DNA from 3 places in the Streptosporangium oxazolinicum genome. Region 2 is predicted to be linked to each of the others. Evidence: riboswitches for the same ligand, from Rfam matches in the RefSeq annotation. Region 2 holds a riboswitch; each other region holds the start of a gene.
What was found. A riboswitch is a leader RNA that binds a small molecule or an ion and turns the genes downstream of it on or off. The one in region 2 is predicted to bind cyclic di-AMP.

Region 1: linked by a shared signal. The riboswitch ahead of ABD817_RS07890 (C40 family peptidase) and the one ahead of ABD817_RS21560 (C40 family peptidase) in region 2 are both predicted to bind cyclic di-AMP.
Region 3: linked by a shared signal. The riboswitch ahead of ABD817_RS12255 (C40 family peptidase) and the one ahead of ABD817_RS21560 (C40 family peptidase) in region 2 are both predicted to bind cyclic di-AMP.

The regions. Positions count from the first base shown of each region.
Region 1 covers NZ_BAABAQ010000002.1:651,163-656,903, forward strand. The annotation lists gene ABD817_RS07880 (M48 family metallopeptidase) at 1-536, opposite strand, end outside; gene ABD817_RS07885 (gluzincin family metallopeptidase) at 533-1,405, opposite strand; gene ABD817_RS07890 (C40 family peptidase) at 1,656-2,213, opposite strand; cyclic di-AMP (ydaO/yuaA leader) riboswitch at 2,296-2,454, opposite strand; gene ABD817_RS07895 (phosphoribosyltransferase) at 2,957-3,784, shown strand; gene ABD817_RS07900 (C40 family peptidase) at 3,726-4,682, opposite strand; gene ABD817_RS07905 (hypothetical protein) at 4,953-5,585, opposite strand; gene ABD817_RS07910 (NYN domain-containing protein) at 5,633-5,741, opposite strand, start outside.
Region 2 covers NZ_BAABAQ010000008.1:41,679-47,419, forward strand. The annotation lists gene lysX (bifunctional lysylphosphatidylglycerol synthetase/lysine--tRNA ligase LysX) at 1-174, shown strand, start outside; gene ABD817_RS21555 (helix-turn-helix domain-containing protein) at 1,275-1,475, shown strand; gene ABD817_RS21560 (C40 family peptidase) at 1,542-2,591, opposite strand; cyclic di-AMP (ydaO/yuaA leader) riboswitch at 2,597-2,745, opposite strand; gene ABD817_RS21565 (amino-acid N-acetyltransferase) at 3,082-3,735, shown strand; gene ABD817_RS21570 (RDD family protein) at 3,964-5,103, shown strand.
Region 3 covers NZ_BAABAQ010000003.1:608,256-613,996, reverse strand. The annotation lists gene serA (phosphoglycerate dehydrogenase) at 1-388, shown strand, start outside; gene ABD817_RS12255 (C40 family peptidase) at 1,041-1,649, opposite strand; cyclic di-AMP (ydaO/yuaA leader) riboswitch at 1,637-1,870, opposite strand; gene ABD817_RS12250 (3-isopropylmalate dehydrogenase) at 2,011-3,057, shown strand; gene ABD817_RS12245 (branched-chain amino acid aminotransferase) at 3,231-4,325, shown strand; gene ABD817_RS12240 (Uma2 family endonuclease) at 4,468-5,055, opposite strand; gene ABD817_RS12235 (O-methyltransferase) at 5,159-5,741, opposite strand, start outside.

The DNA of each region.
Region 1 (5,741 bases), on a different contig from region 2:
CAGCGCCGGAAGCGCCGTGCCAGGCCGATCACCGCCACCACCATGATCGCGGTCAGCCCGGCGCCGATACCGGTGCTCTTGGCCCGGTCGGCCGACCACGCCGGCCAGGTCTGGGTGGACAGCCCGAAGTCGCGCAGGTAGCTCTCCGACCACATCCCCAGGGGCCAGCGCAGCATCGCCACGGCCACCGACAGCACCAGCACGCCGAGCAGCGCCCGCAGCCACCACGGCCCCGGCAGCCGACCGGCGAGCCGTGCGCCCAGCGGGGTGGCCACCAGCACCCCCGCCACGACCAGCGTCAGGCCGAGCGACAGGTAGCCGGGGCGGCTGACCAGCGCGTCGAACGTCTCGGCCCTCGCGATCTGCTCGGGGGTGAAGTCGCGGGCCGGGTCGGGGGCGACGGCCGGAGCCCCCTCGGACAGCGTCCTCCAGGGCGTGGTGAGCGCCACGACCGCCAGCGTGGCCACCCCCAGACCGGCCAGCGCCCACCCCGCCGGCCGCACGCCCGAGGGCGCGTCCGTCGTGCTCAGCGTCACGTGAGTTCCTTCCTGAGGTAGTCGCGCCAGGCTTCGGTGAACTCGGCCACCGGCAGCCCAAGTGTGCTCCCGACATCGCTACCGTAGAGCCTCACCAGCGCCTTCTCCCCGAAGCGCTCCGCGACGAACCGGCAGGCGAGCCACGCCTCCTCGTACGCCTGCGCGAGCCTCGGCGCGCCGGGGGCGAAGTCGGCCGGGCCCGGGAGGCTGCCGGGCAGGACGCCCGAACGCACCTCGGCGGCCAGCTCGGCGGCGGCCGTGCGCACCGCGATCCCGGCGTCGCGGTAGCCCGCGTAGTCGGCGAAGCCCTCCGACAGCCACATCGGCACCCGGCCGCCCCGGGTCGCGCCGGTGGCCACGTGGGCGAGCTCGTGGGTGATCACCACGTCCCTGCCGGTCGCGGTGAGCCTGGCGTACCCCGACGGCAGGACGATCACCCGGTCCGCGGTCGCCATCGCGGCCAGGCCGCGGGTGCTCCCGGCCCCGGCGAGCGCCGCGGCCTCGGCGTCGGTGGCGGGGAAGAGGATCACCGCGGGGACCGGCCCCCAGATCTCCGCGATCGTCGCGCGGGCCCGGTCGGCCCTGGCCGCCAGATCCCGCAGGACGGCGGCCGGGACGCCGTGACCGATCACGAGGGAGTGTTCACCCCGGACGGTGACGGCGGCGCCCGGCCACAGGCCGTGGAGGTCGCGCGGGCTCGCGGGGACGTACGGGGCGTCGTACAGGGGGTCGTACAGGGGAAGGTGGCGGGGGGCGCGCGGGAGCGGGGCGGCTCCGGCCAGGAGGGGGCCCGTCCCGGCGAACGGAGCGGCGCTCATCAGCGCCAGCATCCCGGCGAGCACGGCGCGGCGCCCTTTCGGGACGGACATACGAGCCGATGGTACTCGACCGACACGAAGCGGCCCCGGCCCTCCGTGAGGAGGGCCGGGGCCGCTTTTCCGTGCTCGGGCACGTGCCTTCGGGCGTATGCCTTCGGGCGTGTGCCCGGACGTGGGCTCGGGCTCCTGTGCTTGGGCGCCGTACTTCGGACGCCGTGCTCAGGCGCGGGCCCCGGGCTCCGTGCCCGGACGCAGGCTCAGGGTCCGGGCCCGTATGCGAGCTCCGGGTCCGGGTGTGGGCTCAGGCTCCGGGCCGTACCGCTCCGGCGAAGGAGGACCTGTAGTAGCCCGCCAGCCTCACGATGCGAACCGTCTTGCCGCTGCTCGGCGAGTGGACCATCCTGCCCTTGCCGACGTACATGCCGACGTGGCCCTTGCCGCTGAAGAACAGCAGGTCACCGGGGTTCAACTTGCTCCACGAGACCTTCTTCTTGATCGACCTGTACTGGCTGTGCGTGATCCTGGGGAGGGACACGCCCGCCTTGCGCCAGGCGTATCGGACGAGCCCCGAGCAGTCGAACGCTCCGGGACCGGAGGCTCCCCACCGGTACGGATCGCCGATCTGCTTCTTGGCCGCCGAGACCGCCTTGCCGGCCCGGACCTTCTGGAGTGCCGCCTTACTCAGCTTGGCCTTGCCCTTGGCCTTCGCCGTGGTCGTGGCCTGAGTGGCGGTCTCCGTGGTGCTTTCGACCTGCTCCGAGACACCGGCCGCGGTGTTGACCAGGATCTCGGAGGGACCGTCCGCCGTCGCCTGCGCCGCCGTGGACCCGAGGGTGACCGCTCCGGCTGAGGCGGTCAACGTGAGGGCGATACCGCCGAGGGAAAGGCGGAAAAGGCGCGACAGACGGGGGTTGTGCGGGGTGGTAGACAGGATTTCTCCTTGGGACTTCCACTGATGCCTACCGGGTTAGCTGACGGATTCGGGCTTGGAAGATGCCCTACGGCAAAATATGCCGATTCACCCCTGGCCGCGCTGTGCTGGGCCTTTTGGGTCCCCGGTTCTATGCCTCCTGGCTGCATAGATTCGGCAGGCCGCCGTGATGAGCCCTGCCCCCGGGTGGGGGCACGGCGGCCGGTTGGATTTCTATAGGGACACCGGCCCGAAGACCGACATTCGCCGCGACGGCGTGGCTTGCACGTCGCGACGCCAGAAGTTACCCCGATCTCCGGCTTTCGGCAAAGCTTTCCCCAAGTCAGGAGGGCGAACGAGCCCTCTTGATCTTTTCGTTACCCCTGCTTAATGGCCATTTATGCCATTGAGATATGACTCTCGTCACATCTTTGAGATAAAGATCTGCAGATCACGATTTTGTAATATTCGTCACACTTGTCGCGATTCGGGGTTGATCAGGGGGGATGGACCGTTCCCGGCGATCGGCCAGGGGGCCGCGCGACCCGGCGCACGCGCGGGCACCGTGGATCGCCCCCCGGAAACCCGTCTCGGCGATCTTCAATTCGCCGGTGCCATATGTCGGGTTTTATGCCCGTTTGAGAAATTTTGAAGAGGGTACGGCAGGCGCGTACCTCAGGGAGGCGGTCATCATGTCGAACCGCTTGTTCCACGACAGACGCGACGCGGGCCGAGTGCTCGCGGGTCTTCTCGACAGGTACCGCGGGCAGCCCGGCACCGTCGTCCTGGGCCTGCCCCGGGGCGGCGTGCCGGTGGCGTACGAGATCGCCACGGCCCTGGGCGCCCCCCTCGACGTCTTCCTCGTCCGCAAGCTCGGCACTCCCGGAAGGGAGGAGCTCGCGATGGGGGCGATCTCCAGCGGCGGGGTGACCGTCCTCAACGAGGGCGTCGTCGGGGGCCTCGGCGTCGCACCGGAGATCGTCCGGCGGGTCGCCCGGCGCGAGGGGGAGGAGTTGCTCCGGCGCGAGCGGGCCTATCGTGAGGGGCGCCCGCCGCCGGACCTCGCGGGCAGGACCGTCATCGTGGTGGACGACGGCCTCGCGACGGGGGCGAGCATGCGCGCCGCCCTCCAGGCCCTGCGCCGCCTCCGGCCCGCCAGGACCGTCGTCGCCGTGCCGACCGCGCCGGAGTCCGCCTGCCGGGACCTCGCCGCCGTGGTGGACGAGGTCGTCTGCGCCACCACGCCGTCGCACTTCTTCGCGGTCGGGCAGTCCTACCGGGACTTCACCCAGACGACCGACGAGGAGGTGCGCGATCTTCTCCGCGCCACCTCGGGCCCGTCTTCCGGAACCGCGAAGCCTTCCACCGTCACAGAGTCTCCCGGCACCGCGAAGCCCTCCAGCACCGCCGAGGCTTCCGGCACCGCCGACAAGGTCGGCGAGGACCCTCGGCCCGCCGAGGTCAGGGGCGGACGGCTCCGACGATACGGCGGCCGTAGGCGGATAGCGGGACGACCTTGACGACGTCGCCGGTCTGCGGGGCGTGCACGATCTGGCCGTTGCCCGCGTACATGCTGACGTGACCGAGGCCCTCGCTGAAGATGAGGTCGCCCGGCTGGAGCTCGCTCAGCGAGACCTTCCGGCTCGCGCCCCAGCTCCACTGCTCCCAGGTCGTCCGGGGAAGGGTGACTCCGCCGCTGCGCCAGGCCCCCTGGACCAGGCCGGAGCAGTCCCAGCCGCCGGGGCCCGTGCCGCCGTACTGGTAGGGCTTGCCGACCTGGGCGAAGGCGAACTGCAGCGCGGCGCGGGCGTTGCCCGAGGCGGAGCCGTTGTACTGGATCCCGGAGCTCTCGGGGTTGCCCGTCTTGAAGACGTCGAGCTCGCGCAGGAGTTTCGTCTGGGCCCTGACCATCTTGTCGGCCTTGGCCTTCTCCCCGGCCAGGTCGTCACGCGTCTCGTCGGCCTCGGTGAGGGCCTTCTTCGCCTCGTCCCTGCTGGTCCGCAGCGCCTTGGTGGCCTCGTCGAAGGCGCTCAGGGACTGGGCGCGGGAGGTGGACAGCTGGTCGGCGGCGGCCAGGCCGCTCAGCAGGGCACCGGGGTCGGACTGCTGGATCATGCCTTCCCAGCTGTTGATCACCCCGACCTGGTACGTGCTGACGGCCATCGTGACGAGTTCCTTGCGCAACCCGGCGACCTGCTCGTTCTGGCGGGTCAGGTCGTCGTTCAGCGTCTGGTACTTCTTCCTGGCCCGCTTCCACTTCTCCGAGGCCTGGTTGTACTTCTCGACGACCTGGTCGGCCTGCTCGTTGAGCCTCTCCAGCTTCTTCTTGGCCTGGGCGAGTGTCGGCTTCGGCTCGGCGAACGCTTCGCTCACCGGCAATGTCAGCAGCGCGAGCGCGAGCCCGGCCGCCAGCGGCATCCGAATCAGTCCAACCGGCAAACCCGCCACGGCCACGTCAACGCCTCCCGACTGCACCAGACCTGCGGCGAATAGTACAGAAAAAGTAATGACCGACTCACCTTTTCGTCGGGTTTGCTCCTTACTCGCCGGTGAAAATCAGGTGAAGCGCTTTACCTCGCGGCCGGGCCCCGGCCACGAGGAGCTGGCCGGGCCCCGACCGGACTCCCACTCGCGGGAAGCGGAAGGTGGGAGGCGGTCCGGCCGGACCCCGGTCGCGCTACGGTCGCGCTACCCGCAGGTGGCGACGTCGCAGATCTTGGCGGTCATCCTCTTGGCGTCGCGCAGCTGGACGGTCCAGTCACTCCTCTCGGGCTTGGCGTACTCCCCCGCCCAGAGATAGACCAGGACGGCGTTGCCCTTCCTGACCAGCACGCTCCGGTCACCGCCCACCCCGGCCTTCCTCCCGTAGTAGACCTGGCCGGAGACCTTCAGCGCCTCGTCGCCGAGCCCGGTCAGGCGCAAGGAGGCGTAGCGGTAGCTGGAGCCCGAGTCGGTCCTGGCCCTACACCTGGTCAGGGCGGCGCGCACCTGGGCGACGGCCGAGACGGCCGAGGCCCGCGAGCCGTACAGGATCACCTGCTCGACCTTCATGAAGTCCGGCACGCCGGTGAACGTCACCGTCCGCGCGGCCACCCGGCCGGTCGCGGCCAGCGTGCTCCTGTCACACGGGTCGACGGCCAGCCTGACCTTCGCCGAGTTGCCGACCTTCCAGTTGGTCTCGGGGTCGTTGTCCTTCTTGGCGGCGTCCTTCTCGTACAGCAGGAAGCCCTTGGGGATGGCGACCGTCGTGGCCGCCGCGGGGGCGGTGACGGTCGCTCCCACGGCCAGGACGGCGAGTGCGAGCGTTATGATCTTCTTCATCGAATCAAACCTCCTGGGTGATCCGATGCCTCACGACCATGAAAGGTTTACGCGCGCCCCAGACGTCTGAGAAGAAGCACCGAGGGCACCGGCCTGGCGCCCATCCTGCGGACCGACTCGGCCACCTCGCGATCCGAGGAGACCACCGCGACCGCG
Region 2 (5,741 bases):
GCGGGCGGCGACGTCGAGGCCATGCAGCTTGACGAGGACTTCCTCACCGCCCTGGAATATGCGATGCCGCCCACCGGCGGCATGGGGCTCGGCATCGACCGCCTCGTCATGGCCTTCACCGGCAAGAACATCCGCGAGACCATCCTGTTCCCGCTGGTCAAGCCGACCACCTGAGCCCGGCGGGCGGCGCGCGAGGACGTTCTCCCCGTACGGTGGCGCCGGGCCGGGCACCGCCCGGCCCGGCGCCACCGTCGTGAGGCCCGGCGCCGCTTCCCGCCCGGAGCGCGTCCCCTGCCGGAGCGCATCGAGGCCGAGAGCCCCGGAAGACCGGCCGGTCGCGCCGAGCGGCACCTCGCACGGCCCCGGGCCGGTGGGGGGCGAACCTGAGGGGTGAGCCGTACGGCCCCGAGGGGCGCGAGCCTGAGCGTTGAGCCGTACGCCCTGGGCCGGTGGGCCTGAATCCGAGCGTGAGCCGCGCGGCCGGGGGTGGGGCGGTCCTCGATACCGCCGGGCCTTTTCCCGTGGACGCGGCTCAGGACACCGGGGCGGAGCGGTGCCGTGGCCCCACCCTCGCGGATCCGCGGATCGCGGGAGTCCCCGTACGGCGTGCGGGTGAGGCCAGGACGGACAGGGCGGAAACGGTGGGCCGGAAACCGCCGTCGCGCCCATGAGCCCCCGTAATGGCGCATCCGTTTCTGTACGGGACAGAAATCCATTTCCAGCACGTCCAATATCGCCCGGCGCCCCATCGTCGCCGCGTGATACTTCGCGAATGCCGCAAAGCTGCTCCCTTGACCCTCATATTTCTGTGTTTCCCGTGGGGTGCCGTCAAGGCGGTGAGTGACCGTGGTCGCCGAAGAGTATCGGGAAGAGATCTGTTTTTCCCGAGAAATGCGGGCGGGCCGGATCCCCGGGGGGCCGGTCCCGGCGCGCCCGGCGTGCCCGGCAGGGGGCGGCGGCTCCGGCGAAACCTTGTTCTGCCAGGACTTCGACCGCCTCGGCCAGGGGGTGCTTGCCGCCTCGTGCCTGGGCTCGATCATGACATAGCCGCAAAGGCACTGACATATCATGAGTACTTCATGTAGCGCCTACTATGTCAATACTGGACGCGCGCTATGAAGAGTGGAACTTGACGACCTTTGAACAAGGCGTTTACCGTTCCTGGCGGACGGTATTCATTTCCGGCGTCTCGCACCCGGTTTCCAGAGTGGGGGGAGTGACTCTTGATGGCATATCCAGAAGTGGATTCACGCCATGGCGACAGCCCCCTGGGCATGAGCGATATCGGTCTCAGCGACGACGACCTCGTGCTGCTGGCTGAGCTCGCCAAGGGTGTCACGGTCGATCGGGTGGGTCGTCGCCTCGACATCAGCGGACGGACCGTCAGGCGCAGGCTGAGAGGCATCTGCGACCGCATCGGTGTCGCCACGGCGATCGAGGCCGTGGCCTGGGCCGCCCGCCGCCGCCTGATCTAACACCGCCGCGTGTCCGGCAGATCGGGCCGGACACGCGTGCGGGGGCCGGGTACGTTCGGTCCGCGATCAGTCAGCGATGCGGACGCCTCCGGCGAAGGGCCGGTTGTCGATCGTGGCGATGTGGACGACGTCCCCCGTCTGGGGCGCGTGGATCATCAGGCCCGCGCCGATGTAGATCCCGACGTGGTGCAGGTCGCTGTAGAAGAAGACCAGGTCGCCGGGGCGCAGCTCGTCCCTGCCGACGTGGGTGCCCGCGGTCCACTGGTCGCCTGTGTAGTGCGGCAGGCTGATGCCGACCTTCTGGTAGGCCCACATGACCAGCCCGGAGCAGTCGAAGGAGTTGGGACCCTCGGCGCCCCAGACGTACGGCTTGAGCTGCTGGGTGAGCGCCCAGCGGGTGGCCTCCGCGGCCTTGCCGCTGCCCACGATGGGCACGTTGGTCCTCACCCGGGCGCCCCTGTTGCTGACGGCCCTGCTGCGCACCTCGCTGAACAGGTCGCTCTCGACCCGCGCGACCAGTCGTTCGATCTTGGTCCGGTTGCCGTCGATCTCCGTCAGGAGCTTCTTGACCTCCGAGGTCCTCGCCGTGGCGCTGGCCTGCGCCCGCTCGGCGGCCTCGATCGCCCGGGCCACCTGGGCGACCTCCTCGCTCTGCTGCTGCTGGAGCGCGTAGTTGGTGGTGGCCTGGTCGAGGAAGGTGTCGGGGTCCGTCGACTGGGTGAAGGCGAGCCCGGGGTTCAGGCCGCCCGACATGTAGGTGCTCTGCGCCAGGAGGGTGGCCTTGGTGCGGCGGGTCGCCAGCTCGGACTCGCTCGACGCGAGGGTCTTCTTGGCGCTCTCCGCGGCCCGCTGAGCCTGCTTGAGCTTGACCCGCTCGCCGTTGTACCGCTCGGCGAGGGTGCCGATCTCCTCGTGCAGCTTCTCGGCCTGCTTGGCCAGCTGCTGGAGGCTGGGCTCTGGGTCGGCGGTGGCGGCGACCAGCGGCGTGCCGAGGGTCAGGGTGGCGAACGCCAGGCCGATGACCGCCACGCGACGGCGCAGCCTTCGCGGCGCGCGTTCTCGACAGCGGGCGTCGTCGCCCGCGTGCTTTCCTCCGCGGTCGCGCGTGCGCTTCACCAACAGGCTCCTCTCCTCGACCGCCTACCGGGTTAGCTGACGGGTTCGGGCCGGAGGCAGCCCTACCGGGTGCGCCGGTGGCACTCGGATTCACCCCGGAGGACGTGGTGGGTCCCCGGTTCCCCGCTGGTGGGGGATTCGGCGGGTCAGGCTTTTTACGTCTCTGACATCGAGCACGGAGATTAGTGCACCCGTGGTTCCTGCTCAACCAGAACTGCGAATTCAGTAGAGGTTTCGCAACTGAAATGTCACGGAAAGATCACATGTCAATAAGATCAACATGGCCATTACGCTGCCTTTGCCTCGTGGGTGACGGGTGCGGCGGAGGTCTTCCCAGGTCCGGGACCGTGCCAAAGGTGAGTTGTGGCACACGGGAGGTGTCGCGCGCTCAGTGTGGCAAAGCGATTACCAAGGGTCATGTGAGGGCTGTGGGCTGCGAGTTAAGGGTGAGCCGTAATTAAAGACCGGCGAGGACGTACGCTGAACGGTCATGGAGCAGCTTGCTGAGCATTCTCCCGTACCGGTCGTTCGCGCCCCCGACGGTGGGGGGCGGCGCGCCGGGGCCGAGGGGGCGGAGCGGGGCTCGCCCGCACCCGGCGCGGGCCCCGAGATCACGGTCCGCCGTGCCCGCACCCCGGACGTCCGCGCCGTCAGGCGGCTCGTCGACACCTACGGCGGCGCCGGCCCGCGCCTGCTGGAGAAGGCCACCGTCACCCTCTACGAGGACGTCCAGGAGTTCTGGGTCGCCACCGACGCGGAGGGGGAGGTCATCGGCTGCGGGGCTCTCCACGTGCTCTGGGAGGATCTGGCCGAGATTCGCACCGTCGCCGTCGATCCGGGCCGCAGGGGAATGGGGATCGGCCACCGGATCGTCTCCGCGCTCATTCGCACGGCCGTCGAACTCGGCCTGCGCCGGGTTTTCTGCCTGACCTTCGAGGTCGACTTCTTCGCCAGGCACGGTTTCCGGGAGATCCAGGGCACACCCGTCGCCCCCAAGGTCTACGCCGAACTTCTCGCCTCCTACGACGAGGGCGTGGCGGAGTTCCTCGATCTGGAGCACGTCAAGCCCAACACCTTGGGAAACACCCGGATGCTGCTGCACCTGACACGCGAGCCCGACTCTGATGACTTTAGAGCTGACTGATCGGAAAGGTGACTGTCGATACCTATGTCGATACCTTGTGCAGCAGCATGCATGTGCGTCTGACATTTGCCACATGCGCAGTCTAAGTGAGGTGACGCGGTGAGCACCGGACAGCCGCCGTATCCACAGGATGATCCCGACCGCGATCGCACACCGTCGGGGCACCCGGATTACGGACAGCACAACGCGGGTCGAGCCGCTGGCGAACTCGACCCCGACGTAACAGTCGTGGGATATCGGTCGGAGGCCTCACAGCCGAACACCGGCCCAGGACAGAGCCAGCCCGGTTACGGGCAGCAGCAGGGATATGGCCAGCAGTACGGCCAGCAGCCCGGCTACGGCCAGCAGCAGGGATATGGCCAGCAGCCCGACTACGGGCAGCAGCAGTACGGCCAGCAGCAGGGCTACGGCCAGCAGGGCGGGACCGGCGCGTACGGGCAGCAGGGTGGGACGGGGGCGTACGGACAGCAGTCCGGTTACGGCCAGCAGGCGTCCCACGAGCAGTCCGGTTACGGCCAGCAGCAGCAGGGCTACGGCCAGCAAGGTGGGGCCGGCGCGTACGGGCAGCAGGGTGGGACGGGGGCGTACGGACAGCAGTCCGGATATGGCCAGCAGGCGTCCCACGAGCAGTCCGGCTACGGCCAGCAGCAGGGCTACGGCCAGCAGCAGCCCGGCTACGGTCAGCAGTCCCAGCCCGGTTACGGCCAGCAGCCCGACTACGGGCAGCAGTACGGCCAGCAGCCCGATTACGGGAAGCAGGGCTACGGCCAGTCCGACTACGGGCAGCAGGGCTACGGCCAGCAGCAGCCCGCGTACGGGCAGCAGGGGTACGGCCAGCCGTACGGCGGTCCTCCCGGGGCGCCCGCCCCGCTCGCCGAGTGGTGGCAGCGCCTGGTGGCGAGGATCATCGACGGGATCATCCTGGCGATCCCGCTGTTCATCGTGAGTGCGGTGATCACCGCCATGCTCGTGACGGCCCCCAGCTTCAACCTGGAGACGGGTGCCACCACGGAGGGGGGCGGGCTCTTCCTCGCCAGCCTGCTCACCTCGCTGATCACCGCGGCCATCTACGTGGCCTACGAGTTCTTCATGCTCAGCCGGGGCGGGCAGACGGTCGGCAAGATGGTGATGGGCATCAAGGTCGTGCCGGTCGGCAGCGCCCTGCCGCCCGGCGGGCTCGGCTCCGACACGGCCGTCAAGCGCGCCGGCGTGCTCTGGGGCCCCTACGGCCTGACCTGGATCCCCTTCGTGGGCTTCGTCGCCTACATCTTCTATCTCGTGAACGTCCTGTGGCAGCTGTGGGACAAGCCGCTGCAGCAGACCCTGCACGACAAGGTGGCCGGGACGGTCGTCGTCAAGATCAAGTAGTTCCCTGAATAACGGGGCCGGCGGTTCAACCGCCGGCCCCGTTTTCGTGCGCGGGTGAGAAAACGGGGGCCCATAGGGGCCCGTAAGGGGTGCGGGGGCCGTGGGCCGCGGAAGCCGCAAAACCATTTGCCAGGCCCCGGGCAACGTCGCGCCCTGAGCAACGCGGGGGAACTTATGACCGAGTCTCGGCCCGCTCGTCGGAATATTCGCGTACGGTGCCCACAACGGGCTCACAGGCGCCCGTGGGTCTCCTATGAGGCGTCAATGCCGGATCCACCCCCGTCGGGGGTTCGCGCACTACTCGCCGAATGGTCGGCCCCGCGTGCCCCCGGCATCCTCGGCGACCCCGCGCCGGATTCTCTTCTTCGTCTTCCGTCGCGTGTTCAGGACAGCCGGTGAAGGCCTTCTTACGGATCCGGATCGGGGGCGCGTGGTGTTGGCGGGGTTGTCCGAGGGGTCCATGGTCTTTGGTGGTTATACGGTCTACGACTATGTACTCCGTGCCAGAGTGGGTCGTACTCTTGACGAGAAAGTGTTGAAGATCCGTCTTGTTCCATACGCTTGTATCACATCGGCTCACAGCGGGGTGATGAAGCGAGCAGCTCTCCGTCCGGGCGTTCTGCCGGCGGCGGGCATTC
Region 3 (5,741 bases), on a different contig from region 2:
CAGCTCCGACAGCCCCGACTGGCGCAACGTCGTGACGGTCCGCGGCGTCCTCGCCGACGGCCGCGCGGTCTCGGTCTCCGGCACCCTGTCCGGGCCGAGGCAGATCACGAAGATCGTCGAGGTCAACGGCTACCAGATGGAGATCGAGCCGACCGACCACCTGTCGTTCTTCACCTACACCGACCGCCCCGGCATCGTCGGCGTGGTCGGCCGCATCCTCGGCGACCACTCGATCAACATCGCCTCGATGCAGGTGGCCCGGGACGCCAAGGGCGGCAAGGCGCTCATCGCGCTCACCGTCGACACCGCCATCCCGGCCGACGTGATCGACCAGATCGGCTCGGAGATCGGCGCCGACAGCGGCCGTTCCGTCGACCTGGCCGACTAGGGTCTGTTTTGTGGATCTTCGCCGTGGCGAGGATCGTCCAGGTGGATGCCCCGCAAGGCGGAGGAGGAGTCCATAACGGAGTTATGGGCGACGACGACAACGCCGCGGGGCGCCGCCTGGGCGACCGCAGTAGGCGGAAAGATCCACAAAACAGACCCTAACCGTCCCGCCCCTGTGGCCGCCGCCCCGGAGACCGGGGCGGCGGCCACAGCTCGTCTCAGCATGTGAGAAGTGTGTACGCCGGGCGAGACGGCGTTCCCGTGGCCAGGTAGCCTGGAGTGAAATGCGCCAGGTTCCTGTCATTCCTACCTGCCGCGGCGGGGCCTGACAGGGGCGGACCGGCGACTCGCCACGGTGTCGTGGCGCCTGCCGGCTCCAAGCCCCTCGTCGGCGGTCCGTGATCCGGACCCGTGACATCAGGCCTGGTCGGAGTCCCGACCGGAGTCTCGACCACCTTCCTTGCTCGCATGCGACCGAGACGAGATTCGCCATGTACGACATGTATCCCTGGAACCGTCCCGACGAGACCGAGGACGAGGCCATCGACGCGCTGCAGACCGCTCTGGACCGCAGGGACAACGGCGGCGCTCCCAGCCGCTGAACCGGTCTCCCTCGCCGCCGGGGTCTCCCGGCGACGGTTCGCCGGCGTGTCTCATCCGCCGGCGACGATCTGGGTCGCGCGCTCGACCCGCTCGCTCAGCTCGACGCCCTGCGGGTCGGGGCGCACCGCGCCGGCGAAGGAGTCGCGGCGCCAGGAGTCGAGTTTCTCTTCCTTGACCACGTCTCCGGTCTGCGGGGCGTGGACCATGTAGCCGGGCTTGGTGATCATGCCGACGTGGCCGAGGCCGCTGAAGAAGACCAGGTCGCCGGCTCTGAGGTCCTTCCAGGCGATCTTCTTGGAGAACGCGTCGTACTGGTCGTAGGTGACGCGGGGGAGTTTGATCCCGGCGGCGCGGTAGGCGCGGAGCATCAGGCCGGAGCAGTCGAAGCCGCCGTGGCCGGTGCCGCCCCAGACGTAGGGCGTTCCGCGCTTGGACATGGCCCAGTCGACGGCCTTCTTCCAGGCGGGCTTGACGGCCGTGGCCTTCAGTGCCTGCTTCAGCGCGGGCGCGTTGAGCGCGGCGGGGCCGGGGGCCGGGGGAGGGGAGGCGGCCAGGGCGGCGGTGGAGGTCGCGAGCACCGCGGCGCCGGCGACGATCATGGAGGCGGAGATGGACAGGACGCGGGGGAGAACTGTGCCGGACAGGATGATTCCTTCCATAAGGCCGGCCGGGTGAGCTGTCGGGCTCGGGCGTGGAGGCCGCCCTACGGCGCGAGAACGCGCTGATTCGCCCCAAGGAATCCGTGTGATGGCGAGCGGGAACGCGCTCCGGGGGAGGAGCGGGGTTCCCGGGGGCCCGGCGGATTCCGGAAAGAGTGGTTCCCCGGCTCCGTGCGGGCCCGATAAGGGGATGGCCCGTACGGATTAGGCAGTGATGTGAATGGGAGGACCATAACGAAACCTCCCGAAACGGTCAATACCGAGCAAAAAAGGACAAAACGATCAGGGGTGCCGCCACGCGGTCACGTCCGAGGAATGAGACCGGTGTTCGATCACCGAGACGGACCGGTAGGGTGCCTGCATGGATTCGCGTAACATTCGCCTGGCGGTCATCCCCGGGGACGGAATCGGCGTCGAGGTCGTCACCGAGGGGCTGAAGGTCCTCGAAGCGGTCGGCACGAAGGTGGAGACCACCGGCTACGACCTCGGTGCCAAGCGCTACCACGAGACCGGCGAGACCCTGCCGGACCAGGTCCTCGACGAGCTGCGCGGATACGACGCGATCCTGCTCGGCGCGGTCGGCGACCCCAGCGTGCCCCCGGGCATCCTGGAGCGCGACCTGCTGCTCAAGCTCCGCTTCCAGCTCGACCACTACGTGAACCTGCGCCCGGTCAAGCTCTTCCCCGGCGTCGAGACACCGCTGGGCAAGGCCCGCCCCGAGGACATCGACATGATCGTCGTCCGCGAGGGCACCGAGGGCCCGTACGCCGGAGCGGGTGGCGTCATGCGCCGGGGCACGCCGCAGGAGATCGCCACCCAGGAGTCGCTGAACACCGCCTACGGTGTCGAGCGCGTCGTGCGCTACGCCTTCGACAAGGCGCTCGGCCGCCCCCGCAGGAAGCTGACGCTGGTCCACAAGACCAACGTGCTCACCTACGCCGGTGATCTCTGGGCCCGCACCTTCGACCGTGTCGGCCTGGAGTATCCCGACGTCCAGACCGACTACTGCCACGTCGACGCGGCCTCGATGTTCTTCGTCAACCAGCCGGAGCGCTTCGACGTGATCGTCACCGACAACCTCTTCGGCGACATCCTCACCGACATCGGCGCGGCGATCGCCGGTGGCATCGGCCTCGCGGCCAGCGGTAACGTCAACCCCGACCGCACCGCGCCGAGCATGTTCGAGCCGGTCCACGGCAGCGCCCCCGACATCGCGGGCCAGGGCAAGGCCGACCCGACCGCCACGATCCTGTCGGTCGCCATGCTCCTCGACCACCTCGGCATGGCCGCCGAGGCCGCCAGGGTCGAGCAGGCCGTCGCCGACGACCTGGCCGAGCGGCCGGCCGGCCGGACCGGCCGGACCACCCGCGAGATCGGCGACGACATCACCGCCCGAGTAGCCGGCTGAGGAAGCCGCCTCCCTCGACCCCGACGCGCCTGGCGGCTCACCCGAGCCGCCAGGCGCGTTTTTGTTTCTCCAGCACTGCCGGTTTTCGGCATGGATGGAGTAGTTTCCCGTTACCCGGTCCGACGCAGAATGGACCAGAGGGTAAGCCAGACACCAAGAGAAGGATCCGTGCGATGACCACCGCTCAGAAGCTCAGCTTCGACGTGCAGCTCTCCGACCACGCTCGCACCGCGGCAGAGCGCGAGCAGGTACTGGCGAGCCCGGGGTTCGGTCAGGTCTTCACCGACCACATGATCTCGATCGACTACACCGAGGGGGAGGGCTGGCACGACGCCGCGCTCGTGCCGTACGGCCCGCTCAGCCTCGACCCCGCGACGTCGGTCTTCCACTACGCGCAGGAGCTTTTCGAGGGACTCAAGGCTTACCGCCAGGAGAACGGCACGATCGTGACCTTCCGGCCGGAGGCCAACGCCGCCCGCTTCAACACCTCCGCGCGGCGGATGGCGATGCCCGAGCTGCCCGAGGGGACGTTCGTCGAGTCGCTGGAGCTGCTCGTCCAGACCGACCGCGAGTGGGTCCCGACCACGCCGGGACACAGCCTCTACCTGCGCCCCTTCATGATCGCCACACAGCCGGCGCTCGGTGTCAACTACCCGTCCAGGACCTACCGGTACATGGTCATCGCCTCTCCGGCCGCGGCCTACTTCGGGGGCGGGAAGGCCGTGACCGTCTGGCTCTCCACCGAGTACACCCGCGCGGCCCCCGGCGGCACCGGTTTCGCCAAGTGCGGCGGCAACTACGCGGCGGCCTTCGTGGCCCAGCGCCAGGCCGTCGAGCAGGGCTGCGACCAGGTGGTCTGGCTCGACGCGGGCGAGCACCGCTACGTCGAGGAGATGGGCGGGATGAACCTCTTCTTCGTCTACGGCGACCGCCTGCTCACCCCGGCGCTCACCGGCACGCTCCTGCCCGGCATCACCCGCGACTCGATCCTCTCCTTCGCCGCCGACCTCGGCCTGCACGCCGAGGAGGGGCGCCTGTCGGTCGAGGAGTGGCAGCGGGGCTGCGAGACGGGCGAGCTCACCGAGGTCTTCGCCTGCGGAACCGCCGCGGTCGTCACCCCGGTCGGCTCGGTCAAGGGCGCCGACCGTGCCTGGACGATCGGCGACGGCACCCAGGGCCCCGTCACCTCGAAGATCCGCGAGGAGCTCGTGGGCATCCAGTACGGGACCCGCCCCGACCCGCACAGCTGGGTCCACAAGATCTGCTAGCCCCGTACGGAGCCTCGTGGAGGCGACCGGGCCTCCCACTGCGCGCAGGCGGCGTCCAAGCGGCGCTGGGCGCGCGGGCGGGGATCCCTCGTGGAGGAGGCGACCCGGCCTCCCACCCGGCCGGGCCTCCTCCCGAACAGACCTACCCCTCGACCAGCTTGCCGGTGTCGATCGTGAGGTTCCAGGGCGCGGGGAGCTCAAGGGGCTTGCCCAGTGACTCGGTGATCTCGTCGGCGTAACCCTCCGGGCCCGGTCGGCTGAGCAGCCTGAACCGGTTCGCGAAGGTGTCGATGACCAGGTAGAGCGGAACTCCCGCGAGCGCGCAGGCCCGAGGCTTGACCACGTGGTCATCGTGGCCGCTGCTCGGGGAGACGACCTCGGCGACCAACAGCGTGGCGTTGGCGTACACGTGGCTGGGATCCCAGAGGGGAGGATTCGGGGGAACGACGATGAGGTCGGGTTCGAAGCGATCCGCCTGCACCTGCAGGAGGAGCCTGGCCTCCGGATAGACGCGCCATCCTTTCTCCATCGCGAACGGTATGAGCTGCGCCATCAGGTGGTACACAACATCGGCGTGGGCGATCGTGGGCATCTCCCTCACCACGATCCGGCCGCTGACGATCTCGATTCGATGCTTCTCGAACCGGTCGACGAGCTCCAGGTAGAGCCGTTCGAGGTCTTCCTGATCGGTGATCTGGTAGGCGGTCGATCTCTCCATGAGCAGTCCCATGAGGTCATCCTTTCCCCCCGAGCGGGTGGGCGCAACGTGTTTGGCATGTCGCTTAAAGTAATCGGAAAGGTTTCCGCTCGCCCGGGATTCGGGAAAGTTCTCGTCAGTGCTTTCGAATCATGGTGAGGCCGTCGGCGATGGGGAGCATGATCGAGGTGACCCGCTCGTCGGCGCTGACCATGTCGTTGAACTCGCGGATGTGCCTGACGGTCTCGTCGTCCCAGGTGGGATCGGCGACGTGGCCCTTCCACAGGGTGTTGTCGACGAGGATCACCCCGCCGGGAGCCAGGCGCGGCATGAGGATCTCGTAGTAGACGAGATAGTTGATCTTGTCGGCGTCGATGAACGCGAGGTCGATGGCCGGGTGCTCGGGAAGCTCGCGCAGACGCTCGGCCGCCGGGCCGATCCTCAGCTCGACGCGGTCGGCGACCCGTGCCCTGTCCCAGTAACTCCGGGCGACCGCCGTCCACTCCTCGCTCACGTCGAAACAGGTGAGCCCGCCGCCGGGAGCGAGCCCGCGGGCGAGGCAGATGGAGGAGTAACCGGTGAAGGTGCCCACCTCCACCGCGTTCCTGACGCCGCCGACCTGGGTGATCATGGTAAGGAAGCGCCCCTGGTCGGGGGTGATCTGCATCGACGCGTTGTCGCCGGTCAGCTCGCGGGTCTCGAGGGCGAGCGCGTCGAGG